Regions from separate parts of the Sporosarcina sp. P17b genome, predicted to be linked through region 3. Evidence: riboswitches for the same ligand, from Rfam matches in the RefSeq annotation. Region 3 holds a riboswitch; each other region holds the start of a gene.
The links. A riboswitch is a leader RNA that binds a small molecule or an ion and turns the genes downstream of it on or off. The one in region 3 is predicted to bind cobalamin.
Positions count from the first base shown of each region.

Region 1: linked by a shared signal. The riboswitch ahead of CSV76_RS10175 (hypothetical protein) and the one ahead of CSV76_RS06020 (ribonucleoside-diphosphate reductase subunit alpha) in region 3 are both predicted to bind cobalamin.
Region 2: linked by a shared signal. The riboswitch ahead of metE (5-methyltetrahydropteroyltriglutamate--homocysteine S-methyltransferase) and the one ahead of CSV76_RS06020 (ribonucleoside-diphosphate reductase subunit alpha) in region 3 are both predicted to bind cobalamin.

Region 1 is NZ_PDYP01000007.1:85,440-95,843, forward strand. Features, by position in the region: gene CSV76_RS10170 (ABC transporter permease) at 1-1,136, shown strand, start outside; gene CSV76_RS10175 (hypothetical protein) at 1,182-1,403, opposite strand; cobalamin riboswitch at 1,655-1,845, opposite strand; gene CSV76_RS10180 (MATE family efflux transporter) at 1,943-3,289, opposite strand; gene CSV76_RS10185 (GNAT family N-acetyltransferase) at 3,286-3,750, opposite strand; gene CSV76_RS10190 (TetR/AcrR family transcriptional regulator) at 3,812-4,372, opposite strand; gene CSV76_RS10195 (NAD(P)H-binding protein) at 4,572-6,008, shown strand; gene CSV76_RS10200 (GMC family oxidoreductase) at 6,106-7,851, opposite strand; gene CSV76_RS10205 (gluconate 2-dehydrogenase subunit 3 family protein) at 7,869-8,702, opposite strand; gene CSV76_RS10210 (hypothetical protein) at 8,922-9,146, opposite strand; gene CSV76_RS10215 (flavin reductase family protein) at 9,442-9,954, shown strand; gene CSV76_RS10220 (amidase) at 10,028-10,404, opposite strand, start outside.
Region 2 is NZ_PDYP01000002.1:318,079-328,482, forward strand. Features, by position in the region: gene CSV76_RS03515 (methyl-accepting chemotaxis protein) at 1-884, opposite strand, end outside; gene CSV76_RS03520 (acyl-CoA dehydrogenase family protein) at 1,376-2,533, shown strand; gene CSV76_RS03525 (SLOG family protein) at 2,530-3,087, shown strand; gene CSV76_RS03530 (hydrolase) at 3,136-3,675, opposite strand; gene CSV76_RS03535 (malate synthase G) at 3,813-6,002, opposite strand; cobalamin riboswitch at 6,407-6,537, shown strand; gene metE (5-methyltetrahydropteroyltriglutamate--homocysteine S-methyltransferase) at 6,683-8,977, shown strand; gene ribH (6,7-dimethyl-8-ribityllumazine synthase) at 9,559-10,026, opposite strand; gene CSV76_RS03550 (bifunctional 3,4-dihydroxy-2-butanone-4-phosphate synthase/GTP cyclohydrolase II) at 10,039-10,404, opposite strand, start outside.
Region 3 is NZ_PDYP01000004.1:41,749-52,152, forward strand. Features, by position in the region: gene CSV76_RS05990 (DUF6518 family protein) at 10-576, shown strand; gene CSV76_RS05995 (PaaI family thioesterase) at 787-1,026, shown strand; gene CSV76_RS06000 (cytochrome c oxidase assembly protein) at 1,066-1,899, opposite strand; gene CSV76_RS06005 (DUF2243 domain-containing protein) at 1,889-2,395, opposite strand; gene CSV76_RS06010 (glycerate kinase) at 3,122-4,243, shown strand; gene CSV76_RS06015 (alanine/glycine:cation symporter family protein) at 4,310-5,731, shown strand; cobalamin riboswitch at 6,234-6,410, shown strand; gene CSV76_RS06020 (ribonucleoside-diphosphate reductase subunit alpha) at 6,609-8,792, shown strand; gene CSV76_RS06025 (flavodoxin) at 8,780-9,217, shown strand; gene CSV76_RS06030 (ribonucleotide-diphosphate reductase subunit beta) at 9,196-10,233, shown strand.

The sequences.
Region 1 (10,404 bases), on a different contig from region 3:
TAAACGTTAACGATGTACTGTCCCTTTCTTCCATCATGTTCCGAATGAAATCCAATTCGTTACTATTAATGATTATTACCATATTGTCCGCGCTATCCATTGCGTTGTTATCACTTAGTTATATATCATATTACTCAGTAGAGAAAACAGTGGAGAGGACTATTCCCGCAGATTTTACTATTCCAAATAGTGAGCGTGCTATGGAATTCACACAAGCGCTGGAAGAGAAGAACATTGACTATACGGAGACGGCTACGGATTTAATAACATCACCTGTTGATTTATCAAAAGTCATGACAATGCCAGGAGAGGTTACTGGAGATCAGAGTTATGCCAATACGCGAATGATCGTAATTAGCGAACAAACAGTATTGGAAGTAGATGTAGAAGAAGATGAAGTGATGTTTATTAATTCAGATCCATTGATGGAGAAGTTCATGCAGTTCCAAACTGATCAACAAGCTATTTTTCAAGGTAGAGAACATTCATATGATCTGACTTTTACAGGCACAAAAGATTTAGTTGTTCTACCAACTCGTATAACATATAATTTTCCTGTTGCCGTAGTTGATGACCTAGTATACAAGCAAATGCAAGACGATCAAGACATTTCCTTTACGTCAGAATTCACTGTGTACCATGGAGTAAATATTGTTCAGAAAGATGAACTTGAAAAAGCGAATGACATTTTCAATAAGTTGGAAATAAATATATGGGCGGGACATGAATCAAAATATGAAGGAAGAATAAACCTAAAACAAAGTGTTGGTATTACGATGTTCATCGTAGGATTCCTTGGTCTTGCATTTCTCATCACATCCGGCTGCATTCTCTATTTCAAACAAATGGACGAAAGTGAAGACGAGAAATCAAACTACACGATTCTTCGTAAATTGGGCTTTACACAATCTGATTTGTTGAAGGGGATCCAGAAAAAGCAATTATTTAACTTTGGTATTCCATTAGTTGTCGGATTGCTCCATAGCTACTTCGCAGTAAAATCGGGATGGTTTTTATTCGGTACTGAAATGCTAACACCAATGATTATTGTGATGTTAATTTACACGGCATTATACTCGATATTCGGATTACTATCCGTTATAAATTATAAACGTGTGATAAAAGATTCTCTATAAAGTGTAAACGCCTCTGACAGAGTAATGTCAGAGGCGTATTTATTATTAGTTACTACCAACCAATTCTTCTACTACTGTTTTATATGCTTTATCTAAATTATAAAGCTGCTGTTCTTTTTCTGTTTGATCTTTTGAAGTATCTTCGGAAATCTGTCTTTTCACATCATTGAGTACTAAGGGGAGTGGAGTAGAGTGAGTGCTCACTCGGTCCGACATCAGCGTATCCTTTAATAAGTTTGTAAAATCATCGATTGTTTGGTTATTCATAATTCATTCTCCTCATCGTGTTTTGTAGTGGTTCGTCGACAAAAAAACATCCGTCCAAGTAAATGCCTGGAAGGATGTTAAGTGGGAAGCCATGACGAATTAAACGGTTCAGTCGGATATTCATATATAGTGGATCGATAGAAGCTGTATCGAAGCCACCTAATGAATGTCCTGATCCCGTTTTTTCGTACGTCGGCTTGTGTATGATTGTTCATAAGCCGCACTTGACACCTCCTATCCGCGTAGGTTATTGGTGTGTACTGATCTAGGCAGGTCTCCTGGCTCGTCTTCAACGTATAATTCACCTTCCCATTTCCCTTGCGGTGAAACAGTGGTAACGAATTATACTCCAACTCACAGTTGCGGGACAGCATCGGTTTTTCACCGATTTCCCTTTTAAGCGTTTAAGAAAAATAAACGCACCGATCTCTAACACGATATTCAGTTGCTCTTTCAGTATATCACTATTATTTATGAAAGGAACAAAATAGCGCAGTATCCATTTAGGATCTGCACTATAACTTTTGTCTGTAATCACGTTACCCACTCAGCGAATGACGAGTCGCGTTTCGTTGATATAAATATACTCCAACAAATACGATAAACTCAGACGCAGGGATAGATAGCCAAATCCCATTTAGCCCAAAGAAGCGTGGTAAAATCATCAAGAAAATCAACATAATAATAATTTCGCGAGAAGCGGTGATCCAAGTCGCCATCCGAACATTACCGACTGACTGATAATACGTCATCATCACGAAGTTCGTACCTGTGAATAAATAGGCAATGAAGAATAAATTAATTCCGGTAGTGGCCAAATCTCTGACGGCTTGTGGGAAGTCTCCGAAAATCGATACAATAGGGCCTGCTGCGAACTGTCCCACGAGGAAAAATACAGCACCTGCAATGACGACAGTGAGGGTGGCCTTTTTAACGGTTTCCTTCATTCTTTCTCGGTTGCCAGAACCTCTATAATAACTAATCAGTGGTTGTATTGCACCACCCATTCCTAGGAATAGCATCAGCATGACGCTGTGCACATAATTCAAAATAGAGAACGCTGCAACACCTTCCGTACCAGCCATTCGTTCGAACGCAATATTATGTGTGATGGTAAAGAAGGATATACCCAATTCGGATAAGAAACTTGGGAATCCGATGAATAGAATCGCTAGAAATAGTTTTTTATTGAATTTCAAGCGAATCAGTTTCAAGTTATTGGTCTGCCTAAAGAAGTGTGTTACTAGTACGAGCATACCCAAAAACGAAGCAATAATTGTCGCTGATGCAGCACCAGCGACTCCGTAGTCTAAAATGAATAAGAACACGTAGTTCAAAATAATATTGACGACAGACGTCACAATCAAACCAGCCATTGAGAGGTTCGGTGCTCCATCATTTCGCACGAAAATACTAAAAGTGTTTTCTACAGTGAAGATAAAACCAAATAATAAAATAACAAATAAGTATTGCGATACATAAGGGAATGTGGTCGCATTGGCCCCAAGCGCGTATGCTAGTGGATCCCTAAAGATAAAGGCAGTCAAACCTAATACAATAGTAAATAAGAATATGGAAATAATAGCGTGCGTAAAGATCGACCGGGCTCTTTGCGTATCCTTAGCGCCCATAGCTATCGAATATTTTGTAGCAGCACCGATACCAATCCATAAAGAAATAGCAAAAAAGATAGTATAAACGGGAGCCGAAATTCCGACTCCCGCTAATGCTTCTGCACCCAATCGATTACCGACCATGATGCCGTCTGCCACAATATTGATTGCCATTAGTAACATACCGACAGTTGAAGGTATCAAGTAACGTAAAAAGATACGTCCTACTGGCTCAGTATCTAATTGATTGAATTTGGGTGAAGAAGAATTCATTGCAAAGGACTCCTTTGAAGATCAAGTTCCATGATGAGGCAAGGGAATTCACCTACATCATCAATTTTTCCATTTAACTTAAAACCGAACTTTTCGTATAAACGCTGTGCGGCTTTATTACTTGGATAAATACTTAAGTAGATCTTATTGCATTGATACTTTTCTTCCATTCTGGTTAGTAGAAGTTTAAGAAATCTGCTAGCATAGCCTTTCCCTTGATGATGCTGATCTATCATAAAGCGATCCAGCCATACATTGCCATCTGCTTCACGTCCATGCATTGCATAGCCGACTAGTTCCTCTCCATCGTATAACCCAATAGACTTCCATTCAGGTTCAAATTGAGATTGTGCTAGTGAAAATGAATTGCTTTCAATAAAGTTCTTTTGGTTTTCGTGTACAGATAAATAGGCAACATCCTGCCAATTTTCATTCGTTACCTCACATGCGTGGAGGCTCATAATTCCATCTCGCTTTCATATTTTGTAAAACAGAAAAACTTTTAGTGTTTTATTAGTTTTTTTAGTCGTCACTTTTCTTAATAAATCCGAACAACAGGATATCCACAATAGAATCCAGTGCTTCGGTTACGGTCATGCGATTTTCGTAGAAAAATTTTCGATCAAGAGTGGAGTTCGTTGCATCTATAATCAATTTCATTAGTAACTCTATATTTTGATCGGCAATAATACCTTCATGAATACCTTGTTCAATCAATTCGCGTAGTTCATCCCATTCATGAAGTGCAGAGTGGACGCGTTCCCATTGTACGGGATGTGTTTTTCTCATCTGATCAAGGATTTGCCAGTTATAAAAATCATTATACTTTGGAATAACTGTTATGACTTTCTTGATCTTATCTACAAGTTGTAGTTCATTGTCTTTCATGATGATATCGGTTTTTTCGTCAAACTCTCGTAATGTCGAGTCAATAATCGCATCTAAAATTTCCGTTTTTGAAGAAAAATTTTCGTATAACGTCCGTTTACTGATGCCCAGTCTTTTCGCTAGATCATCCATTGTGAACTTCATACTTTTCTCATGAATTTCTTCGAGGAAAGCTTTCATAATACGTGCTTTCATTTATCGTACCCCTATCTTTATACATATCAAACAAAACTTAAAAAACAAATATAGTTTTCCTCGTTCATATCATTATAAATACTTTTAATGAAAAAAGCAAAGACTACTGCTTAAAAGTTGTATTAATTAAATATATAGGCTTATAAAACTCTTAGAATGGGTACTTTCAATGTATACGTACAAGAGAGGGTGAGATTGTATGGGTGAGAAGAAATTGGTCGTAGCTGTAGCTGGCGCAAGTGGTTATATCGGCAATAATCTATTGAAGAAACTTAAAGGGAAAGCTAAAGTTATTGGTCTGTCACGCAATGGCGATCAGAGGCAGAATACGGAAGATGTAGAGTGGCGTTCTTGTGATCTGTTTTCTATGAAAGATGCTGAGAAGAGTTTGGCAGGTGCTGATGTTGCGGTTTATCTCGTTCATTCTATGTTGAAATCAGCAAAACTATCTCAAGGAACTTTTGAAGATATGGATGTTATATTGGCGGATAATTTTGCACAGGCCGCGAAAAAACAAGGAATTAAGCAGATCGTCTATTTGGGTGGGATTATTCCAGATGAAGATGAAAAAGATTTATCCAGGCATTTGAAAAGCCGTTTGGAAGTGGAACGTATTTTGCGATCGTATACTGTTCCTGTCACCGCATTACGTGCAGGGTTGATTGTCGGCCCAAAAGGTTCTTCATTCCCAATTTTGTCGAAGCTAGTTAGACGGCTTCCGATAATGATTTTACCTAAATGGACACGTTCCGATACACAGCCCGTCGCACTCGATGATGTGATGAAATCATTAAGTTCATTAATACTAGACTTTGAACCTGCGCAACGATCTATCGATATAGGTGGTCCTGAGGTTATGACGTATAAAGTTATGATGGAGAAAACTGCAGAAGTAGCAGGGAAATCTTCACGAATGTTGGATGTTCCATTCTTCTCGCTAAGTCTATCAAGGCTTTGGTTGCGTCTCGTGACACAAACACCGAAAGAAATTGTCTATCCATTGGTGGAAAGCTTGAAACATCCAATGGTCGTGAATCCGAAGCATTATATGGAAGGTATTAGTGACGGTGAAATTCCATTTATTCAAGCGGCAAGAGAAGCGCTTGAAGCAGAAACGAAAGAAAAAGAAACACCGAAAAAGAAATCACCAATGGGGCCGCTTAAACAGGATGTACGATCTGTACAACGAATCGCGTTGCCTCATAGCTGGACAGCTGATGAGACTGCACGTTATTACGTCAAGTGGCTTTCTACTTTCCTTAATCCTTGGGTCAAGACGGAAGTAGACGACCAATTAAACTGTCGCATCGGTTTTCTAGGCGATCGAACACTATTAGAACTTAGTTATTCTGCTGATCGTAGTACAAAAGATCGCTCGCTTTACTATATAACGGGTGGATTATTAATGGATCCTGATTCCAATGAACGTGGCAGAATGGAGTTTCGAAAGATTCCGGGATCGAATGAAGTAATCATTGCCATTCATGATTATCTCCCTTCCATTCCGTGGTTTGTTTATTACGTTACACAAGCCAATATGCACGCATTTGTCATGTCTTGTTTCCGACAACATATGTACAAGTTGGGTGCAATTGAACGTGATCGATTAGGAATTGTGGCTTCTAATGTACGATAAAGAAAAATCCAGATTCGCAGTGTTGCCCTGCGAATCTGGATTTTTGAGTATTTGAATTCAATAAGTACATAAATAGACGATAGAACCAGATGTTTTGTTAGGCGTTTAAAGTCTCTTGCTTGGCTTCTGCAAGCTGACCACCTTCTTTTAAATACTTCTCTACACCTTCTGCTGCCCGATATGCCAATGCGCCAATGGTTGAAGTCGGATGATGTCCACCAAATTGAGGAAATGCGGAACCACCCACTACGAATAAGTTGTCCATCTCCCACATTTGAAGGTAGTTATTCACTGCAGATGTTTCAGGATCCGCCCCCATAATAATTCCGCCTGCGTAGTGTCCACCTGAATAGATATGATCGAACTCTTCAGGCACTTCATCCTCGTCAATGATATCGGCACCCATTTCTTTCATGATTTCACTACATTTCTCGATTCCAAATTTCGCCATATTTCGATCGTGGTCTGTGTAACGATTCGTTATACGTAATAGGGGATCTCCGTATTCATCTTTGTATGTTGGATCCAAATCTACGTAGTTATGCCACCATGACATAACAGCAGGTGTATACCATGCGACTAGTGAACGATTAGCATAATGGATTGAGTTTTTCTTGAACTCAGGTCCCCACTTTGGTGTGCCGCTTGGGACGTGGTTTGTAGAAATAGCCCCATCACCGTATTGACGCATTTCGATACCGCCACCGTTGATGAAGTCTACATTAGAGTGATCAAAATTATCACCAGCAAAGTCACTCAACGTACCACCCAGAGCACCTGCCCCCATGTAGAGATTAAACTTTTTATTTTCAAAGAAGCCTCGAGCTCCAAGGAATGTGATGTTGAATTGTCCGTTAAAGTTGCGACCAATGGTTCCTTTACGTGTGGCTGGATCATACTGTGTTCCGATTTCTGAAAGCATCAATAAACGATTATTAGTGAATGAAAATGCACCTAATACAACAACGTCTGCTGGCTGCTCATATTCAATTCCTGTACGTGTATCAGTAAACATAACACCGGTTGCCTTACCGTCTTTATGCAGAACTCGACGTACTAAAGAATTGGTGCGGATTTCGCAGTTTCCGGTTTTGCGTGCAGTCGGAATAACTGTAGCCAATGGGTCCGATTTAGCCGTAAAATCACAACCGTACATCGTACAATAAGAGCAGAACATACATGCATTTAATTTTTCACCATCTGGATTAGTATACGCTTGTGATAAGTTACCGGCAGCGACTTGGAAAGGGTGATAACCCATCCTCTCAGTCGTTTCTTTGAATAATTTTACAGCCGGTGATGCTAACATAGGCGGGTTAGGGTAATCACTTGAACGCTTGTCACCAAGTGGATCGGGCTCGCCTGAAATTCCAGCGGTTTTCTCCCACTTATCGTAATAAGGTTCCATTTCGTCATATGTAATACCCCAGTCTTGAATCGTCATGCCTTCAGGAATTTTCTCTTTCCCATACCTTTCAATAGTTTTGGAACGCAATTCAAAATCGATAGCTCTCCAGCGATATGTAGCACCTGCCCAGTGAACACTACCCCCACCTAGATCGGTACCAGCCATCATTTCTGCTCTTGTTCGGACAGGGAGAGCGGTATCTTCAATTTTCACGCGTGAAGTAATCGTTTCAGGAGATAAGTTTTGCATCATTTCATAACGATCTGTATAACGCAATTCGTCTTTAACTCCTATATAGTCTTGTCGATCTTGTTTTTTACCTCGTTCAAGTGTTACTACCTGGTATCCGGCCTTGGCCAGCTCTGCAGAAACTACTCCACCTGCCCAGCCGCTTCCTACTACGACTACATCTACCTTTTTTAATTTCTTTGCCATATGAGTTCCTCCTGTTTTTAATGACCTTGATAATTTCGTAAGCTTTCAGGTTTCATTACGATGAAGTCTTCTTTTTCTATATCCGCGGTATAGCTCATACGTGGACCGGGGAATTCTTTCATCCTCCAGCCTTCCATATTGCGATTTCCACCATAGACGGGGTCAGCATAAGCTCCTTCAATAGTTGTTTGTAATAATAGATTAAAGAATGTTGTCGAAGCGACACCGTTCATCTTCGCTTTACCATCGTCAAACATCTGCAAAATCTCATCTTGCTGTTTCGGCTCTAGCTTATGGAAGTTCGTTTTGAATTTCTCCTGTGCGGTTTGTTCCAATGCTTGTACACCTTCCATGAAAATATCTCCCCTTGTCATAGGTGTCTGATATCTAAAGGCTGGTGTAGGTACTTGCGTTTCGGCATTTGGACCTTGGTCTTGGGTCGAATCTGCTTGGCTTTCATATGCGTCTACCACACCTGTCTGCAAAAACGGCCCTTTCATATATTCTTTTGCATTCATTCCCCATTCGCCAGCAAGCTGTCGGTCGATAAAGTAGGGGACACCTAGTTCAATAGCGCCTGGTCCTAAATCGTCGGTAGGAAATAACCTTTCAGTAGCAGCAGAAAGGATAAGAAAATCTTCGCTATTACTAAAGAATGTACGTGCTTCTAATAAGTGGCTGACTTCTTTTTCTGAGTTAATAGGTGCATTTGGTTTTTGTAGCTGGTTAGTCAATAGACCACCGAATAATGATCCGCCAACTAGACCTCCCGCCACTAAGCCGGTATTTTTAATGAAATTTCTACGACTAATTCCTTTTTGTGTATCCTCATGCGGTCTATGTTCTGTCACTTTATTCTCCTCCTTGTATAAGACTTTCATATTTTACCAATAGCACTCCTACATATCATGTTGTGATGAATGTCTAGAGATTATACATAATGTAACTTTTTGTAAATAAAACTTTTGAACAAACGAAATATTCAGTTAAATATAAGTAGGAAGAAAAAACCTCTGAAATACTTTAATTGATTTCAGGGGTTTTGAGCTTCTATTATTTACTGTTTTTTATTAGTCTTTGTTTTCATCGTCTGGTTCCATATCTACTTCAGGCTCCTCCATATCTGCATCATCATTTGGTGTAACATCAGCTGGCTGATCTACTTCAACGTCAACATCATCATTTTCATCAATAACCGGGTCATCGTCACCGCATGCACTGAGGACGCCGACAGAGAGAATTGCCGCTGCTCCCACTTTGAATAAGTTGTTTTTCTTGAGATTAGTTAAATTCATTATACGTATCCTCCTAGAAATGTTTGATAGACTTGCTACGTTTATAATAGCCGGATTTAGTGTTTATAAACATGTAAGATATAAAATAAAGCTTTAGTACCTTTAATGTGACTGGCTAAAGTAGCATGATACAAAATGAATACGTTGCATAAACTGAAAGAAAAACATATAACAAGTTGAGAAAAATGAAGAAAGATAGTGGAAGTGCTATGATATATATATACTTGCCTATTTCCAGAGAAATGGACTATATAAATTACTCGAAATGGCTCATCAATAAAGGAGAGAATGTTTTATGAAAAAAGAAGAACAACAGAATTTATTCAAAGAAATTATGGGGAATTACCCCACTGGTGTAACAGTGGTTACTGCAGTAACTGAAGACGGTACACCAGTCGGACTGACAGTAAACTCGTTTGCTTCTGTATCCTTGGATCCTATGCTTCTCTTATGGTCGATCGATCACAGAGTTTCTTCGATCAAAGCATTCACTGAAGGCGGTAAATTTGCTGTACACGTACTTGCAGGAGATCAAAAGGAACTTTGTAGTACATTTGCAAGCCGTGTAGAGGATCGTTTCTCTACATGTGAATGGGAAATGTCGGATAATGGTTTACCGATTATTGAAGACGCATTCGGTGTGTTTGAATGTAAGACTTTCCAGACGATTGAAGCAGGAGACCACACCATTATTATTGGTGAAGTAGTTGATCTAAAAGTTGAGAAAAACAAAGATCCTATGTTATATCATCGTAGAGTGTTTGGATCTGTACCACCAGTTTTCTATGAACAAGATAACAAAGCTTAAATTTAATGTATATATGCCGTTATATATAAAGCCGTCTCCCAAACGAGACGGCTTTTCTTCATATAGTCCACTATTATTTTCGTTTCATCCAGCTTTCTAATGAATGGACGGCAATTCCATGGAATTCTTCAGAATGATTAAATGATCGCTCTACTTCCTTTAACTGATTCTCCATATACGTATTACTCTTACCAAAGAACGACAGGTAATCACCTTCAGACGATTTACTAGTTTCTATTGCTACGCGTGCATGCTTACCAGCAGCGTTAGCATAATCCATTTCGCTTTGCGCTAAACTGATTATTCCGTTACGGCCATTAGCCTTGTTACGGTAGGCCATGACATTTATGCTGTCGGATTGGTCGATTAGCCATTCAGATAGAATGCCATCACCCATGTTAGTCGTATAGAAGGTTTGATCAAACCAAAATGGTATATCGATTCCAAAGT
Region 2 (10,404 bases), on a different contig from region 3:
AAATTCTTTTCTGAAATTTCCGCTACCATTTCAGACGCTGCCAAACTTTCTTCAGCACTAGCGGATAATTCTTCTGACTGTGCTGCTAATTGCAAAGCTGAACTTTTCGCACGATCGATGATCCCACGTAAATCAGTAACCATTACATTCAGCGCAATAGACATATCACCGATTTCATCATTGTTTTTTATCTTCACTTCATCTATCGCAAAGTTTCCAGCCGATACTTCAGTAAGCGCTAATGTCATTCGCCCAACAGGAACGCTAATCAGACGACTGATCACAATCGTGATGACTATACTACCAATGATACCGAATATAATTAAGAATCCTGACAATAAAGATGCACTTTTTGTATAGCTTGCTACATCTTTTTCTAAGTCTAGTTGCATTTGTCTTTGATATTCAGTTATTAGATTGATATTATCCGAAATCGTCTCTTGATAACCAGCCCCGTTTGTTCCTACTGCAAGTGCTTGTTCATCATTCCCCGCACGTTTCTCTTCTATAATAGAGAGAAGTACTTTATCGTATTCAGTACTCGCTTCTTTAATAGATGATAAAGCTTCCTGCATAGAGTTGTTTGTTATAATTCTCCCCAGTTCATTTAAGCGTTCTTCTATACGTAATTGAGTTTCTTCCAATTCTTTTATGTAAGATTCAGAACCGTATAACATGTATCCTCTTATATTCTTAGCTAAATTATTTTGATCACTTTGCTGCTGCTCTAATAAAATCACTTTATGCATCCGATCATTAATTAAAAACGAATACTTTTCATTAACACTTTTTAGCGACAAGAATCCGATAACTCCTATAATAATCATGATGATAACCACACTCATAAAACCAAACCACAGCTTTTTCCCCACTGTAAACTTCATGTTTTCCATTCTCCTCTATTAAATTGTCAGTACAAATCCAAACTTTATATCCAGTTATAATTATAACTCAATATAGTTATTTTCGTATAGACTTTACCAAAATATACTTAAAAACATAACCTTTGACATGTTATTTAATTATATCTGATAATACCTCACCATTATTAGACATTAAGTTTTCTGAGACTGATAAACGAACATACATATCGTGACTTTATGCTATTAATATACTGAAGCAAAAAATGGGAAAACGTAGAATTCTTCAGCAATAGATGTCGCTAAACGGAACGTAAATACTCTAACGTTTCTCCATCATACGACACGAACTTTTTTCTTTCGTCAGAATGGTAATTATTTTGTTTTTCTAGTATACTAGAATTTCATGACTCTTGAGAGAAGTACTCAAGGTAATCTATCATTTCTACATACATTTACAAAAAAACACAAAATTAAAAGCAGTATTAGACTGAAGTAGTTAGGACGTGTTACTCGTGTCGACAGAACTTTTTATCACAACGGACTTTCAACGCCGATGGGTCAATGAATTGACTGAGGCAGGTCCGTTTTTCAGTAGCTTTTCAGAACGATCTGATCAGCTCTCAAAATTCCCAAAAGAGAATATAGAAAAACTTGTGGAAATGGGCTATACGACGCTTACCCTACCTAGAGAATTCGGAGGCGCGGGTAGCACAGTGACGGACATGGTTCTTTTCCAAGAGACCATAGCTCGCTTCGATAGTGCTACCGCTCTCGCAATTGGCTGGCATCAAGGAGTTGTTGGTGAGCTGTACGAGAGCCGTAAATGGACGGAAGAACAACTGGCACAGTTTAGTGAAGCTATTCAACAAGGTGCGCTTGTTAATCGCTCCGTTACAGAAGCACAAACTGGTAGTCCAACTCGTGGCGGCCGTCCACAAACAACCGCAGTACGCACTGAAAATGGCTGGGTGATTTCAGGAGAAAAGACGTTTACAACTATGGCGCCTGCCCTTACTCATATCCTTGTATCTGTTTGGATTGAAGAAAAACAGAAAACAGGCTTCTTTTTGTTGCCAAGTGAAACGGCTGGTCTTTCCATTAAAGATACTTGGCATATGATTTCAATGCGCGGTACAGAAAGCCAGACGCTTGTGCTAGATCATGTCCAAGCAACAAACGAACAGTTAGTAGAAGTGAATGAAGCACCACGCGCTAATAACCAGAATGGCTGGCTTTTACATATTCCTGCATGTTATATGGGAATTGCCCAGGCGGCTCGTGATTATGCAGTGCACTTTGCGGCTACTTATCAGCCAAACAGCCTCAATGAACCTATCGCTTCCCTTTTCAATATTCAAACGCAAATCGGAAAGATGGATTTAGAGCTAATTAAGGCACGCCACTTACTTTACGATATAGCAGGTATTTACGACGATTCTGCGCGTCGGGTTCACTTACAAAATGAGCTTGGAGTAGCGAAATCGATTGTGACAAACAGTGCAATTGAAATTGTTAATTTAGCAATGCGTATTGTTGGTGCAAAGAGTTTGGAATTATCGAACCCTCTTCAGAGACATTATCGCGATGTACGGGCTGGTCTTCACAATCCACCGATGGATGATATGACGATTACAAAACTTGCACAAGCAGCAATAAGTGGACAACAATGATTAAACGTCTACTCGTGAGCGGTTACAAAGCCCATGAACTAGGAATTTTCAATGAAGACCATCAAGGTATACCTATCATCAAAAAAGCATTGACGGATCAATTATTGGCACTTCTAGATCAAGGGCTTGAATGGGTTATAGTCAGTGGACAGCTCGGTGTTGAAACGTGGATTATTGAATGTGTGTGGGAATTGCAGGAAGACTATCCTCAATTACAATACGCGGTTATTACCCCATTTCTTGATCAGCAATCGAAATGGAATGAACTTAAACAAGAAACATACGAGCAGATCATAGCACTAGCCGATTATTCTGTAAGTCTGACGAATAAACCTTATGAAGCACCTTGGCAATTTGTCGAGAAGAATAAGTTTTTACTTCGAAATTCAGATGCTTTGTTACTTCTATATGATGAAGAAAACGAAGGTTCACCAAAGTTCCTGAAAAAAATGGCGGTACAGCTAGCCGAGACAACCAACTATGAGTTATTATCTATAACCGCTGATGATCTACAACTTATCGCGGAAGATTTACAACGTGAACAATGGGAATAAGAAAAAGCGAAATGCCGAAAACAGGCATTCCGCTTTTCTTATTTGGATTTACTTAATTACTTTTAAAACTTGCTTAAATTCATCTGTCCCTGCCTCACCAAGTAACTCATATAAAGCGGTTTCTACAGAAGTTCCAGACACTCCTAGATGCTTCATCTTTTGCAAACCAATCATTTTATTTGCTTCCGTTCTGGAGGTCACAGCATCTACTACTACTTCCACTTCATAGCCCTGCTTCACAAGATCAGCTGCTGTCATATAGACGCATATATGCGTTTCTATTCCCGCAATTAATACTTGCTTTCTTCCCAGCTTCCGCAGTTGGTTGACAAATTCTTCATTGCCCATTGCGCTGAATGTCATTTTGGCAATCGGTCGCTGACCTTCAAGCAAGTTCGATAACGATTCAGTAGTCGGCCCTAAACCATCAGGGTATTGTTCTAGCCATAGAATGGGAACATCGAGTACTTGTAATCCTTTAATCAATTTTTCCAGGTTATCATGCAATTCCTTACTTTCATTGACGATTTGTGCGAGCTTTCCTTGAACATCTACTAGTACGAAAACTGTTTGATTTGTTTGCAACATGTTTTATTCATCCCCTTTTCAACATTCCTGCTAGTATAGCATGTTTACAGATTTATTAGAAAACATCCATCTCTGTTTAGTTACGTAAAAAACCGACTCTCTTTCGTTAGTGAAAGAGAGTCGGTTTGGAATGGTTATTAGTTTTGTACTGTCGCTTTTTGTTTTGCTTTTGCTTTAGCTTCAATACGTCGAGCATGCAAGATTGGCTCCGTATATCCACTCGGCTGTTCTGCCCCTTTAAAGATCAGGTCAGATGCCGCCTGGAACGCGATGGAATCATCGTAGTTCGGTGCCATCGGTTGATACAATTCATCATCCGAGTTTTGCTGATCTACTACTTTTGCCATCCGCTCCAAAGTTTCCTTTACTTGTTCTTTCGTACAAACGCCATGACGTAACCAGTTTGCAATGTGCTGACTCGAAATACGTAATGTTGCACGGTCTTCCATTAATCCGACATCATTGATATCAGGAACTGTTGAACACCCTACTCCTTGGTCGATCCAGCGAACTACATAACCTAGGATTCCTTGTGCGTTGTTATCTAGTTCCGATTGTACTTCTTCAATAGACCAGTCCGCATTAGGTGCCAATGGAATATCAAGGATACCATCGCGGTAATCGATTGAACTGTCGATTCCAGCTTGCACTTCTTTAACATTTACTTCATGGTAATGCAATGCATGCAAAATGGCTGCTGTTGGTGACGGAACCCATGCAGTGCTCGCTCCCGCTTTTGGATGAGCAATTTTCTGTTCAAGCATTGCGGCCATTAAGTCCGGCATAGCCCACATTCCTTTACCAATTTGCGCGTGTCCAGGTAGACCCGCTCCAATTCCGACTGCAACGTTTGCAGATTCATAAGAAGATAGCCATTTAGATGTCTTCATATCCGCTTTACGAATGACTGGACCTGCTTCCATAGATGTATGAATTTCGTCACCTGTACGGTCAAGGAATCCAGTATTGATAAATGCAATACGCTCTTTCACTTCATTAATTGCAGATTTCAGATTCAATGACATTCTGCGCTCTTCATCCATAACCCCAATTTTAATCGTATTGCGCTCAACACCTAGTAGATCTTCAATACGATCAAATAGTTTGTTTGCAAATGCCGCCTCAGCCGGACTATGCATTTTCGGTTTTACGATGTAAATAGAATTGTGAAGCGAGTTTTTAAACTCTGCGTTTTCTTTAAAGTTATGCGTAGCAATCAAAGACGTAAGAACACCGTCCAAGATGCCTTCAGGTACTTCATTGCCATTTTCGTCGAGGATCGCATTGTTAGTCATTAAGTGACCTACGTTACGTACGAACATCAATGAACGACCACGCAGTGTCAACTGCTTGCCATCACCACCAGTATACGTACGATCGGCATTTAGTTTTCTTGTAACTGTTTTACTACCACGCTTGAATGTAGATTCCAAGTCACCCTTCATTAGACCAAGCCAGTTACGGTATACGCCAACTTTATCTTCGGCATCCACTGCAGCAATCGAGTCTTCACAATCCATCAATGTAGAAAGTGCCGCTTCAAGTACTAGATCTTTCACACCCGCTTTATCACTTTTCCCGATTGGATTATTCTTGTCGATTACGATTTCGATATGCAATCCATTATTCACTAACAATACAGCAGTCGGCGCGTCTTCTTTGCCATTATATCCAACAAACTTGGACTCATCTTGCAATAGAACCGTGTTACCGCTTTCAAGCGTCACTTGAAGTTTACCTTCTACAATTTTATAAGCCGTTACCTCTGCATGAGAACCCTCAGCTAAAGGTGCTGCTTGGTCTAATAATTTTTTCGCAAAATCAATAACCTTTTGTCCACGAATCGGATTGTATTGAACGCCAGCTTCAGCACCCGCATCATCACTAATTACATCCGATCCGTAAAGTGCATCGTATAGACTTCCCCACCTAGCATTCGCTGCATTTAATGCATACCGGGCGTTATCAATTGGAACTACCAATTGTGAGCCTGCTTGGTTTGCGACTTCATTGTCAACGTTAGCTGTTGTCACTTTAAAGTCTTCAGGAACTGGCTCTAAATAGCCAATCTCTTGTAAAAACTCTTTATATTTAGCGAAATCAATTTCGCCTTTATTATTTTGGTGCCATTCGCTAATAGTCTTTTGCAATTCATCACGTTTTTCTAATAGCGCTTTGTTTTCAGGAGCAAGTTCATGAATGAGCGAATCAAAGTTTGCCCAAAATTGATCTTTTTGGATTTCTAAGCCCGGTAGAACATCTTCGTTTACGAAGTTATACAGTTCTGTTGCGACTTGCAGTTTACCTACTTTTTCATAATTTATCATGGAAAAAAGCCACCCCTTAATATTTTTTGCGCTACTCTGTTGTATAACATGTAGCGATGAACACTATTTATCATCGATTATTCAGCAATACCCCATAGCCTGCTAATTACAAAACAGCACATAAAAGATGATTATTTTCTTCATTTGAAGACGTGTTAGTACATATCATACCTAAAGTCTAGTTAACTTTCAACTGAATTGTGAAAATTTTCACATCTCGATTAAGTAGATGTGATTGTAATCATCTACAACAGTTATATAACAGTTTATGTAGAGAAGTCTTCACTCCTCTCGCACCTATCTTTCTACTTTAATAATTGTTCTATAGGTAGTAATCATTAAATATAGATAGCAAGTTGACACCTGTTTTTCCATATGATAGCTTTAGAGACAATCATCTGAATTGAATAGTTTGAAAAATAGGTGAAATGAAAAATTTTTCATTTCCTAATAGGGAATCCTTTCTTGGAGCGGTCCCGCCACTGTGAAGACGCCCAGCGTCCAGCCAGATACCTGCCTATTTTTCACAACGCTTAATCCTACGGTGAATAGGGAAGTGTTAGACACACGCAGTCTATAAATACGTGCTTTTTTATGCATGTGTTTTATACATACGCGACCTTCTAACATTTCCCCGAGAAATGTTTTTTTATTACAAAAATTTCAAGGGGGAATAATCAATGGTTAAAAGTAGTATCGCAGGCTATCCTGTTATAGGTGAAAATCGTGAATGGAAACGTGCACTCGAGGCATTTTGGTCGAACAAGATCTCACAAGACGAGCTTCTTCAAACAACGAAAGAAATTCGATTGGCCAACTTAAAAAAGCAGCAAGAGGCAGGCGTGGACTTAATTGCCGTGGGTGATTTCACATTGTATGATCGCGTACTAGATACATCTGCAATGTTCGGCATCATACCTTCACGCTATAACTGGAAAGGCGGACAAGTTTCCACTTCCACATACTTCTCAATGGCTCGCGGCAATGACGAGGCAGTTGCCTCTGAAATGACCAAGTGGTTCAATACGAACTATCACTATATCGTACCCGAATACGAGGGTCAGCGTTTTGAGTTGACGGAGAACAAGCCACTTGCTGCCTATCGTGAAGCAAAGAACGAACTAGGCATTGAAGGGAAACCCGTTCTTTTAGGGCCTTATACATTATTAAAATTATCTAAAGGATACGCAGAAAAAGACGTACCATCCATCATCTTGCAATTGATTCCACTTTATCAAAAAGTTTTACAGGAACTACAGGATGAAGGTGTGCAGTGGGTCCAAATCGATGAGCCTATTCTATCTACCTCCATTTGCTCAGATGAAATGAAAGCTGTCACTGAAATATATTCACAGTTGACGAAAAATCTCGATGGACTGAATATTCTTTTGCAGACTTACTTTGATTCAGTAGAACATTATGTAGAGACTATCGCATTGCCAGTTGCAGGAATTGGACTTGATTTCGTCCACGGAGGCGAGAAAAACTTAAAGAACTTGGCGCAATACGGTTTCCCTAAAAACAAAGTGCTTGCAGCCGGAATTGTAGACGGACGCAACGTATGGCGATCAGATTTGGAGGAAAAACTAGTATTATCTGAAACAATCCAGAAGCACGTTTCAGCTGACAACTTGTGGATTCAACCATCTTGCAGTCTGCTTCACTCACCTGTTACGACTCGTTCTGAACAGAAGCTTGATGCAACGATCTTGAATGCTTTAGCATTTGCTGATGAGAAAATTGAAGAAATCAAAACGATTCAAACGTCTTTACTACATGGAAGGGAAAAAGTCGCTACGGAATTCAAAAAAAGCGAAGAAGCATTGAACGCATTTAATGCGCTCCCTGCTCGTAACAATAAAGAAGTGCGTGAAGCAACGTCCGGAAGTTTACTTTCCGAAAGTAAACGAAGTTCACTATTTGCGGAACGTAAAGTGAAGCAGCAGGAAAAATTCCAATTGCCACTACTTCCTACTACTACAATAGGTAGTTTCCCACAAACTCCGGAAGTACGCGCTACACGTAATAAATGGAGAAAAGATGAAATTACAGATCAGCAGTACAAAGACTTCGTACATGCCGAAATTAAAGAATGGATTGATATTCAAGAAGACTTAGGGCTAGATGTATTAGTTCATGGTGAGTTCGAACGGACGGACATGGTTGAATACTTCGGAGAAAAGCTAGACGGCTTTGTCTTCACTGAAAAAGCTTGGGTTCAGTCCTACGGTTCACGTTGTGTGAAGCCACCAATCATCTTCGGAGACGTTGCATTCATTAAACCGATGACAGTCGAAGAATCCGTTTATGCAAAATCACTCACAGATCACGAAGTAAAAGGAATGCTTACAGGTCCTGTAACCATTTTAAATTGGTCATTCGTTCGTGATGATTTGTCAAGAGAAGAAGTGACAAACCAAATTGCACTTGCTTTACGCAAGGAAGTCGAAGCGCTTGAAGCGGCAGGTATTCATATGATTCAAGTAGATGAGCCAGCACTTCGTGAAGGTCTTCCATTGAAAAAAGCTGAATGGAAACACTATTTAGATTGGGCAGTCAATGCATTCCGCGTGTCTACTGCATCCGTAAAAGATACGACGCAAATCCACACGCATATGTGCTATTGTGATTTCAACGATTTTATTGAGGCAATCAGCGCACTTGATGCAGATGTCATCTCAATTGAAACTTCACGTAGTCACGGTGACTTGGTTGAAGCTTTCAATGAGTATCACTACGACAAAGGAATCGGCTTAGGCGTCTACGACATCCATAGTCCACGCGTCCCAGCCGTTGAAGAGATGACGGAGATTATCAACAAAGGCCTTGAAGTTCTCGAGCCCAACCAGTTCTGGATTAATCCCGATTGTGGTTTGAAGACAAGAAAGCGCGAAGAAACGATTGCTGCATTAAAGAACATGGTCGTCGCTACTGTACAGGCACGAGAAAAGCTAGGCGTAGTTGCGGTTAAATAATGAATTTAGAACTGTCTAAGAAACTATATTCGTTTCTTAGACAGTTTTTTCTTTGAAAGTTTTTATTAGAGTAGCTGACGCTGGTGTTCGTGAGGGGATTTGCGCTTCGGAAGGACGTATTTCCGGAGGGTGGGCGGTGAACCACCTCTAGTGCAAAGATGTGCTCCTAACGCTTCACTTTTACTCGCAAAAGCCGTAGTTCGCTATGGCTCTCGCACCAATCTCTTGCAATGCGAGTAAGCGATACTCTTTGTAGTGCATTAAGGTTATGGTTATGGTTGTGATTAATGTTGAGCTTTCAAGGCTATGAGCGGTTATCAAGGTTCTATGATCACTTAGATGAATCTATGAGCACTCGTGGCGTCTGATAGAGCGGATTCTGCGTGCTATAGAGCGCAAAATGTGTTCTATGAGCGCTCAAACGGATTCTATGAGCGAAAGCTGGATGCCGAAGCTTCCATCCCCTTGCGCTCACTAAGTAACTAACTATCCATAAACTCTTGCTCTTAAACATAACAACACAAAAAGGATGCCCCATGAAGTAAGTAACTTCAGGAACATCCTTTTTTTCTACTCACTAATCAGTCAAACTGCTTCGTGAGGTTCGCCATCTCAATAGCAGACACCGCTGCGTCCCAACCTTTGTTGCCTGCCTTAGTCCCCGCACGCTCGATCGATTGCTCAATCGTATCCGTCGTTAGCACACCAAAGATCACCGGGATTCCAGATTGCATACCCGCTTGAGATACACCCTTTGCCACTTCATTACAAACAAAGTCAAAGTGAGGTGTCGCGCCGCGGATTACTGTACCGAGCGTAATGACTGCATCATACTTTTTAGAATCCGCCATCTTCTTCGCAATCAGCGAAATTTCAAATGCTCCTGGTACCCACGCTACGTCTACGTCCGCTTCATCTACACCATGTCGTTTGAATGCGTCTTGTGCACCGGATAGTAACTTCCCAGTGATGAACTCATTGAATCGACCTACAACAATTCCTACTTTTAAGCCTGTACCTACTAAATGCCCTTCGAATATATTACCCAATTTTATCTCTCCTTATAAAGTTAATAAATGACCTAGTTTTTCCGCTTTTGTGTGTAAGTATTTTTCGTTCGCTTCATTAAATGGTAGCTGAATTGGAACACGTTCGACCACTTCCAACTCATATCCTTTTAAACCGGCAATTTTCTTCGGATTATTCGTCAACAGACGCATTTCTCGAATGCCTAGTTCCCGCAGTATTTGCGCACCGATTCCGTAGTCGCGCAAATCCGCCGCAAATCCAAGCTTTTCATTCGCTTCCACTGTGTCAAAACCTTGTTCTTGCAGTTCATAGGCTTTCAGTTTATTGATCAAACCTATACCTCTGCCCTCTTGGCGCATATAAAGCAATACACCCCGTCCTTCTTCTTCAATCTGAGT
Region 3 (10,404 bases):
GTGAAAGAGATGCAAAGAATAGTTGTGCTTGTATCATGGCTAGTAGTCAGTATTCTATTTGGTGTATTAACCAAGATGTTAGATTTTGTCCCTTTCCTTGGAGATATCTTCACTAGAATGGGCATTTGGGTATTAATTGCAACTTGCATTGCGGCATACAGTCAAACAGCGATGCGGGCGGCGATTCATACATTACTATTCTTTTTAGGAATGCTGACCGGCTATTATCTATACTCCGCCCATTTATTCGGTGTGTATTCGACGAATGATATGAAGTACTGGGGGGGTATAGCAGTCGTTACGCCGTTTCTTGCGGTGATGGTCTGGTATGCGAAACATAGTAGATATTTGGCTAATTTTTTACCCGCGTTACCTATGGGGGTGATGTTAAGTCTTGCACTCGGAGTGGGATTGTTTTATTTTAATGTGAATTATTTAGAAGAGCTTATTATGTACGTCATTTTGTGCGTGATCTTCTACCGAGACCCTAGACAACTGTCTATCGTGATTATTCTTTCTATTATGGTCACAGGTGTAATTGAATTGACACCATTGTCTTGGTTCTTTGTGTTTTGATTTATCCTACTTTACGGACCCTTTCCTATCGATGAAGAGGGCTTTTTTTGTGGATGTGCAATCACCGAAAATAAAATTTTTCATATTGGTAAACAAGCACTAAAAGCCCAATCTTTCAGAGGGCTTTTGGGAATGAAATTACTGGATTTCACTACAGTGGAAGTAGTTTTAGAAGTTCCCGCCATGGAACATCTACTATAGCAACATGGTATTGTACAAGTTGGGGTTATTGGTTATGTAGCGGATAACGCGTTGACTTTTGTAGGTGGGTCCGTTCTAGGTCCGAACGTATTGACCATAGAATACAAAATCAACTATGTACGGCCCGCGATAGGTGGAAAAATAATTGCCCGGAAGACAGTTATTTCTTCAGGTAAACGTCAAGCCGTCTGTCGCTGTGATGTCTTTGTTGTCAAAGATGGGGATGAGAAGGTTTATGCCACTTTCTGACGGTTGTATCGGAAATAGCTACATACTAAAACGCACCCATTAGCTCGCGGGTGCGTTTTGTGTTATTTCATTTGCGTGCGCCTGCCGGTTGGGAGTAGATGGAACGTGGCTATGTTGACGTTTGGTCGAGTGATACCAGCTGCTAAACAATAAAATGATGATCACGAGATCGACCGCGTCGCCACCGTAATACATAAGCATTGCTCCTGCCCGCGCCTCTTCAATTGGCACACCGGAAGGCGGATAAGCGTATAGTAATTTGGATAAAATTCCGTGTCCTGCAAGAGCTACAATAAAGACTACTGTACGGTAGCGGAAACTATAGCGGTGAGAGACGGGATCGATGTATAACAGAGAAATAGTAAATAGATAACCCGCAACAAACACGTGTAGATGGATGATGATATGCAGCCAGAGATGGTGATGCATGGCGGCAAATAAGCCCGTCGTGTATAACAACCAAAGCCCACCGATGTTCAAAATAGAAGCGATGACGGGATGTGTATAGAACCCCGCGAGTCGACTTTTTAGCAAGTAGCTTACCTTCCTAGCCTGCCGAACGGGAAGTGCCCGCAGAACCAACGTCATAGGAGCAGCGAGCACCAATAGTAGGGGACCGAGCATGCCAAGCAGAAGATGGCCCAACATATGCCAAGTAAAATGAGCATGCGACAGTTCGGCTAGGGGTCCGACAACAGCGCTTACTGAAACGAATACGCCTGCGATCCACAACACCGTCCGTTTGTATGGCCATTTCCGCAAACGTCTTTGCCGATTGGAATGAAATACCGCGACGCTGTATAGCAGAATGGCCAACACCGCAAGCCCCCCAAACAGCCAATCCGTTGCACTAAGATAAGCATCATGTAGCATGAAGCACCAGCCTGTCCGCCGATCGGGCATCCTGGTGCGCTGACTTGATTAACAACAGACCAGCCCCAATCATCACAATCGCAGCAACGTTCCAAACAACATCATACGGAACAATATCTACATGATAACGAATCTGATGAATGCGCATAACCTTATGTTGAATGGTCCCGTCATACAATTGGAACGCACCGCCACCAAGCAACTTACCACCCCAGAACATCTTATGCCATAACGCATTCCTCTTACGCAAATCCGCTACCAAAAACAACGCGCCCACCGTCGCAAACCAGCTGAACGCATGAAACAAACCATCCGACACCAAGCCGACCGCCACAGTAGATTTATCATAAAACTTGTGCCAATGCAGCAGCTGATGAAACAGTGTCTCATCCAAAAACGCCACAAACCCGAGCCCAAATAATATACCCGCCCAGAGATTTCTCTTCTCATATGTTTTTCGATTCGTCCAATTCTTCACTTGCATGACCGTCATTATATACTGCTCCTTTCCTCACATACGGAGTGTTCCCTGAGGACAGGGGGATTAATACATTGTTGATGAGATGTGAGGGCTGTGGGACACAGGTGCATAGAGCGGATGCGTGGCTTCTATGATCACTTGTGGATTTCTAAGAGCGTTCGCGGGGTTTCTATGATCACTCGCGGGCCGTCTAAGAGCGTTCCCGAGGCTTCTATGATCACTTGTGGATTTCTAAGAGCGTTCGCGCGTTTTCTATGATCACTTGCGGGCCATCTAAGAGCGTTCCCGGGGTTTCTATGATCACTTGCGGTTGATCTAAGAGCGTTCGCGCGTTTTCTATGATCGCTCAGGGCCGTCTAAGAGCGTTCGCGGGGTTTCTATGATTACTTGCGGTTGATCTAAGAGCGTTCACACGCATTCCATGATCACTCGCGGTCGATCTAAGAGCGTTCGCGCGGCTTCTATGATCACTCGCGGTCGATCTAAGAGCGTTCGCGCGCCTTCCATGATCACTCACGGCCATCTAAGAGCGTTCACGCGCCTTCCATGATCACACACGGTCCATCTAAGAGCGTTCACACGCCTTCCATGATCACTCAGGACCATCTAAAAGCATCCACTCAAACAGACAACCATAGACAATTCCCTCAACTCATTATATAAATATATTAAAAAACCAATATTTGCATGGTAACTTTTCCCGCATAATCTGCTAGAATACACATAAAGGGAGTGAGAGTCGTGAAGATTGTTATTGCACCTGATGCATTTAAGGGTAGTTTGAGTGCGGAGGAAGCGGCCGACGCTTTATCTAATGGAGTGAAAAAAGTGTTTCCAGACGCAGAGGTCGTACGGTTACCTGTTGCAGACGGAGGGGAAGGGACGCTGAATGCGCTGATTTCGTCAACTGGCGGGACTATTCAAACGGTGTCTGTGCAAGATCCGCTTGGCCGAGTGATCGATGCACATCTGGGGGTGCTTGGAGACGGCGAGACAGCGGTTATTGAAATGGCCCAGGCCTCTGGATTGATGTTGCTTGCGAAAAAAGAACTCAATCCGATGAAAGCGTCTACATACGGTACGGGGCAATTGATTCGTCATGCGCTCGACCAAGGATATCGTAAATTGATCATCGGGCTTGGGGGCAGCGCGACGAATGATGGAGGTACAGGTCTGCTTGAAGCTCTCGGAGTGAAATTTAAAGCGGCAGGGTGGCCGTTAGAAATGAATGGCTCCACGCTTTCTGTTTTCGATGAAATCGATAGTTCGAAACTGGATAAGCGACTATTGGAGGCGGATATTCGCATTGCGTCTGACGTGGAGAATCCATTCATTGGAGACCAAGGAGCGTCGGTGGTTTTCGGTCCGCAAAAAGGAGCCGATCCCGAAATGGTCTTGGATTTAGACGAAGGACTGGAGCATTTTGCGGATGAGACTGAAAGAGTGACAGGTGTACGTCTGCATGAGCTGCACGGAGCGGGCGCGGCAGGGGGAAGTGCGGGTGCATTAATTGCCTATTGCGGTGCACGTCTGGAAAGTGGAATCAGTGTCGTGCTTGAAGCGATAGATTTTGCAAACCATCTTTCTTCTGCTGACCTTATTCTGACAGGTGAAGGAAAGACAGATCGGCAAACGCTTGCCGGCAAAGCGTTAATGGGCATCGCGAAGCTAGCGAAAGTAGAGGGGGTTCCGGTCCTCGTCATTTCGGGAACTATTGATGAAGCGGCACGTACCGAGTTACTCGAATGGTTCTCTGAAGTGCATGCATTGGACGACGGAGAGAAGTCGTTGGCTGAATTGATGACTGACGCAGCAAATTTATTGGAGAATAAAGCATCTATAGTTTTGCAAACTAGAAACTAGTTATTTTATTATGTAAGGCATAGTAAGCAAGCGAGTAGGGTATAGAATACACAAGGAGGTGGTCAGATGTTTCAAAATGCGATCGACTGGCTTGTAGGGCCGGCGAATAATTTCATTTGGACATATGTTTTAATCGGACTTTTATTGGCAGCAGGTTTATATTTCACGATTCGTACGAAATTTGTACAAATACGCTTATTTCGTGAGATGTTCCGTCTAATTGTAGAGAAGAAAGATAGCAACGACGGTGTATCACCATTTCAGGCGTTCACAATTAGTGCCGCGTCACGCGTAGGGACAGGTAACGTAGCAGGGGTTGCCCTAGCGATCGGAATCGGTGGACCTGGTGCAGTATTTTGGATGTGGGTTATTGCTCTAATCGGTATGGCAACTGCCTTCATTGAAAGTACATTGGCACAAGTATATAAAGTGAAAGATGGCGATACTTTCCGCGGAGGACCCGCATATTACATGCAAAAAGCACTCGGTTGGCGGAAACTAGGTATCGTCTTCGCGATTTTATTGACGATGTGTTTTGGGTTCATCTTTAACGCAGTGCAATCAAACACAATCAGTCAATCGTTCACTGACGTATTCGGCATTCCGCATTGGGCTGTAGGAGTTGGACTCATTGTCCTGACGGCAGTAATCGTCTTTGGCGGTGTGCAACGTATTGTTAAAGTAACGCAGACAATCGTCCCTGTAATGGCAACATTTTATATTATCGTGGCCTTGTATATTGTAATATTGAACATTACAGAAGTTCCAGCGATGATCGCATTAATTGTTGAGCACGCATTTGGAATTAAGGAAATCATGGGTGGCGGAATCGGTATGGCAATGATGCAAGGTGTACGCCGAGGTCTCTTCTCCAATGAAGCAGGTATGGGTAGTGTACCAAACGCAGCAGCGACAGCGAACGTATCGCACCCAGCAAAACAAGGACTCGTACAATCATTAGGTGTATTTTTCGATACTATCATCATCTGTTCAGCAACTGCCTTCATTATCTTACTAGGCGGCTTGTACCAATCAGGCGAAACGAATGGTATCTTATTGACACAAGCATCCATGGAAGTACACGTAGGCGCATGGGCACCATACTTCATCGCCGTAGCGATCATGTTCTTCGCTTTCAGTTCCATCATCGGTAACTACTACTATGGCGAAACGAACATCGAATTCATCAACGCCAACGTCATGTGGAAACGAATCTATCAAGTACTCGTACTCGCAATGGTCTTTTTCGGAGCTGTTGCAAAAGTACAAATAGTCTGGGACATGGCTGACCTATTCATGGGACTAATGGCCATCATCAACCTAGTCGTTATTCTACTCCTAGGCAAAATCGCCTTCAAAGTACTCGACGACTTCACCAAACAACGAAAAGCTGGCAGAAACCCCGTCTTCAAATCAGCTAGCATCCCTGGCCTAAAAGGAGCAGAATGTTGGGAAGAAACAGCTGAAAGAGCGGAAGATCGTTTGTGATATTGATAGATGATATCAGGATTTTCAAGTTGTGAACTTTGGCCTTACGTTCTTGAGACTTTGAACTGGTACTAAAAAACAGTGAAGTTTCTAGGTGGTCTACGTTAGAAAGTAGGATTGTAGCGGAAGCAGGGGGCGACTCCGGGAGGATCAGCGTGAGTCTGAGACCCTGGACAGGTGCCTTAATTTCTGCAAAGTACTCAGAAATACGGCAAAGCGAACCCTTCGCTGTTCGCTTGGCTCAGGCCACGCCCTCCGGAAAGCGTCCCCCTGCTGAAGCGGAAATCCCTTCTCCTAACTAATTTCACAATCTATTTAAAAACGTTCACACAAACAATTTAGTCAAGAAGTAAAAAGTTTGATATACTATAAAATACTGAATAAGAAAAATCGAATCGTAGTTCAGAAGAAGGATTCTGAACATCGGTTCGATTTTTGTTTTGCATGTTTGAACACAACATGTTAGGGTTGTATATGAATCAACACACTATATATAGTGTATAACAGCATTTAGATGAATTGGTACCCACCACGTTTAAAAGGGAATCCGCCACTAACGGAGCTGCCCCCGCAACTGAGGGCACGGACGACTATCTTATGAAAACCACTGCTTCGGCGGGAAGGAAAGATGGAAGAACGATGTGCCAGCCAGTAGACCTGCCAGTCATCTCAGCAAAACATTCTTCGGGGTTGGAGAGTGAAAGCACAAAGCAGTCTTTTTTCAGTCTGCCTAAAACTTTCCGCTATCTACTACACGTCAATCGACGACTCCCGATTATATCGGGAGTTTTTTTATTTAGTACATAACCGAATTAATTAACTAAAGGGAGCGGATATAATGGCTATTATTCAAGAATCTGTGGGACTTAATTTATTGATGGAAAACTTACAACAGGAATTCGGCAAGAAACAAATTGAACCGTTGATCGAAGCGAGTGAGAAATTCCAAGAGCGTCACCCCGCAAGCTCAGCAACTGAGTGGACAAACGCTATGGTGCTAGAGTCTTTAAGCCGTATTGATGAAGCGAATGCGTATTGGACGTTTGTAGCGGCGCGTATTTATTTATTCGACGTCTATGCAAAGCAAAAAGCATTGCGTGGAGCGGATGTTTATACCGATTTTGCGAAAAATGTAGAACGCTTGGTGGAACAAGGTTTATATACACCCGTTTTGACTGAAAAGTACAGCCAGGACGAGCTGCAGGAAATCGGTAAGCTACTTGATCCTTCTCGTGACCTATTATTCACATATATCGGTTTGAAAACATTGGTAGACCGCTATGTAACAGTAAACTTTAAGAAGCAGTCCGTAGAGCTTCCGCAAGAGCGCTGGTTAATCATCGCGATGACGTTAATGCAAGACGAAACAGTAGACCGTATTCATAAAGTCGGCGAAGCGTATTGGGCGATGAGCAACTTGTACATGACGGTAGCGACGCCTACATTGTCGAACGCAGGTAAGATGCACGGTCAGCTATCAAGCTGCTTTATCGATACAGTAGATGATTCACTGCAAGGAATCTACAACAGCAACACCGATATCGCAAACTTGTCGAAATTCGGTGGCGGGATCGGCGTCTATATGGGGAAAGTTCGTTCACGCGGTGCATCGATTCGTGGTTTCGAAGGTGCGTCAAGCGGTGTTCTTCCTTGGATCAAACAGCTGAACAACACAGCAGTCAGTGTCGATCAACTCGGTCAACGTCAAGGTGCCGTAGCCGTTTATCTCGACGTATGGCATCAAGATATCTTCACGTTCCTCGACCTCAAGCTCAATAACGGGGATGACCGTTTACGCGCACATGATATTTTCACAGGCGTATGCTTGCCGGACTTGTTCATGGAGAAAGTCGAGTCCCGTGAAGACTGGCATTTATTCGATCCACATGAAGTTCGCACGAAAATGGGCTATTCATTGGAAGATTTTTATGATGAAACAAAAGGACAAGGAACATTCCGCGAGAAGTATGAAGAATGTGTCCGCAATGAAGATCTATCGAGAGAGACGGTTTCAGCGATTGAAATCATGAAACGTATCCTACGTAGCCAGCTGGAGACAGGAACACCATTCATGTTTTACCGCGACGAAGTAAACCGTATGAACGCTAATAAGCATGAAGGAATTATTTATTCTAGTAATTTGTGTACAGAAATACTACAAAATATGTCAGCATCTACACATGAATCGGTTACACTCGAAGACGATATGGTCGTCACACGCACGAAGCCAGGCGATTTCGTTGTATGTAATCTATCATCGATCAACCTTGGAAAAGCAGTGACAGCAGACGTTTTAGACCGCTTGATCAAAATTCAAGTACGCATGCTCGACAACGTTATCGATCAAAACCAAATTCCAGTTGTACAAGCACAACGCACAAATGCACGCTACCGTGGAATTGGACTTGGCACATTTGGTTGGCACCATTTACTCGCATTGAAAAACATTCAGTGGGAATCAGATGAAGCCGTGAATTTCGCAGACGAATTATATGAAAATATCGCGTATTTGACAATTAAAGCTTCAATGGAATTATCAAAAGAAAAAGGCGCGTATCCATTGTTTGATGGTTCGGATTGGCAAACGGGCGAATACTTCGAGCAACGCGAATACGATTCCAATAAATGGCGTGAACTGCGCATGGATGTGGCGATGAACGGTATGCGTAACGGCTACTTGATGGCAGTTGCACCGAACAGCTCGACGTCGGTTATCGCAGGCTCAACAGCATCCATCGATCCAGTGTTCAAGCCGTTCTACCATGAAGAGAAGAAAGACTATAAATTACCGGTTATTGCACCGGATCTAGATCACAATACGTATGACATTTACCGTCGTTCTGCTTACATCGTCGATCAGCGCTGGTCTATCAAGCAAAATGCCGCGCGTCAGCAGCACATCGATCAGTCGATTTCATTCAACATCTATGTACCGAACTCCATCCGCGCATCTGTTATTTTGGATCTGCACTTGCAGGCATGGAAATCCGGCATGAAAACGACGTACTATATGCGTTCAACCGCAGCGGAGATTGAGGAGTGCGAGTGGTGTCATTCTTAATCGCCTATGCATCCTGGAGTGGCAACACGCAGGAAGTAGCGGAATTGATTACGGAACGGTTACAAAATGAAGGTGTCGAAGTCGATACCTATCGTATCGGCATCGGCCTCATCCCAAATGTTAAAGAATACGACGCGTTGTGCATCGGTTCATTCACATGGGAAAAAGGAGCAACGCCGGATGAAGTCAAAGATTTCGTGGCGGACGTCGGCTATAAACCCGAGCTCGTCTACGTCTTTGGCACAGGGGATACCCAGTTTGGCGGCGATGATCTATTTTGCAAAGCAGCAGACAAGCTAGCGAAATTTTATCATTCCCCATTTGAACCATTGAAGATTGAGCAAAGCCCACGCGGCATGCAAGAACAAATCGTTACGAATTGGACGAAAGGAGTGCTCGAACATTGGCGACACTTACACGAGTAAAAGTACTGAATCCTGCAAACCCGAATAAGGCAACAGCTATTTTCGGAGGGGAAGCAAGCGGCATCCTGAACTGGAACGACATCGCGCACCCTCATTTCTATACACTACGTCAGCGAATCCGGGCTCTTTTCTGGACAGCGAATGAAGTGGACATGACACAAGACGTCAAGCAGTTCTCAAGCCTGACAAAAGAAGAGCAATCCGCATTCCTAAAAATTATCGGCCTACTCGCTACACTTGATGGTCCACAAACCGTCATTGCAATGAAAATCGCAGACTTCACAACGGATCCTTCCGTCAAGTCGATTCTAGCGACAATTGCAGACCAGGAAAGTGAACATAATCACAGCTACGCGTACGTACTTTCATCTGTCACGAACTTGGACAAGCAAATGGAAGCTTTCGAAATGGGACGTACAGATGAAGTATTAATGAAGCGAAATGAACGAATTGTAGACGTCTACAATGAATTTGCGGAGAACCCGACAATCGAAACTGTTCTAAAAGCGATGGTCTACACGACTTTATTAGAAGGTCTATTCTTCTACAGTGGTTTCGCGTTCTTCTATAACTTGGCGCGCCACCAGAAAATGGTCGGCACATCGACGATGATTTCGTACATCAACCGTGATGAACTGCAACATGGTAAAGCGATCAGCGATATCTTCCGAGCAGCATTGGCTGAAAATCCAGAGTACAACACAGACGAATTCACGGAATGGATCTATGACCAATTCCGCCACTCCGTCGAGCAAGAAGTCATCTGGAGCCGCTACGTATTAGGAGGCATCGATGGCCTGGAGCTGGAAGAGATGGAAGGTTACATCAAGTATCGCGCAAACAAAATGTTGCGCATGCTCGGCTTGAGCGAAATTTACCCAGAGTTCACGGACAATCCAATGAAGTGGATCCGCGCGTACGTTGATAACTTCGACGACACAAAGACGGATTTCTTCGAGCAAACTAGCCGTCAATACGTGAAGACTAGTGATTTGAATGGTTTTGATGATTTGTAATAGATGAGGAGGAGAGGGACCCGTGATGGGTTCCTCTTTTTGTGTCTAGAGTTGGGGTGGGCACCGTTGATCAACTTGTGCTGTTTTTTTTGAATGGAAGTCATTTCTGGAATGCTCAATGAACATGGCTGAGTGCTCTATCAGGCAACTTAAGCGCTCTATGCCAGTGCG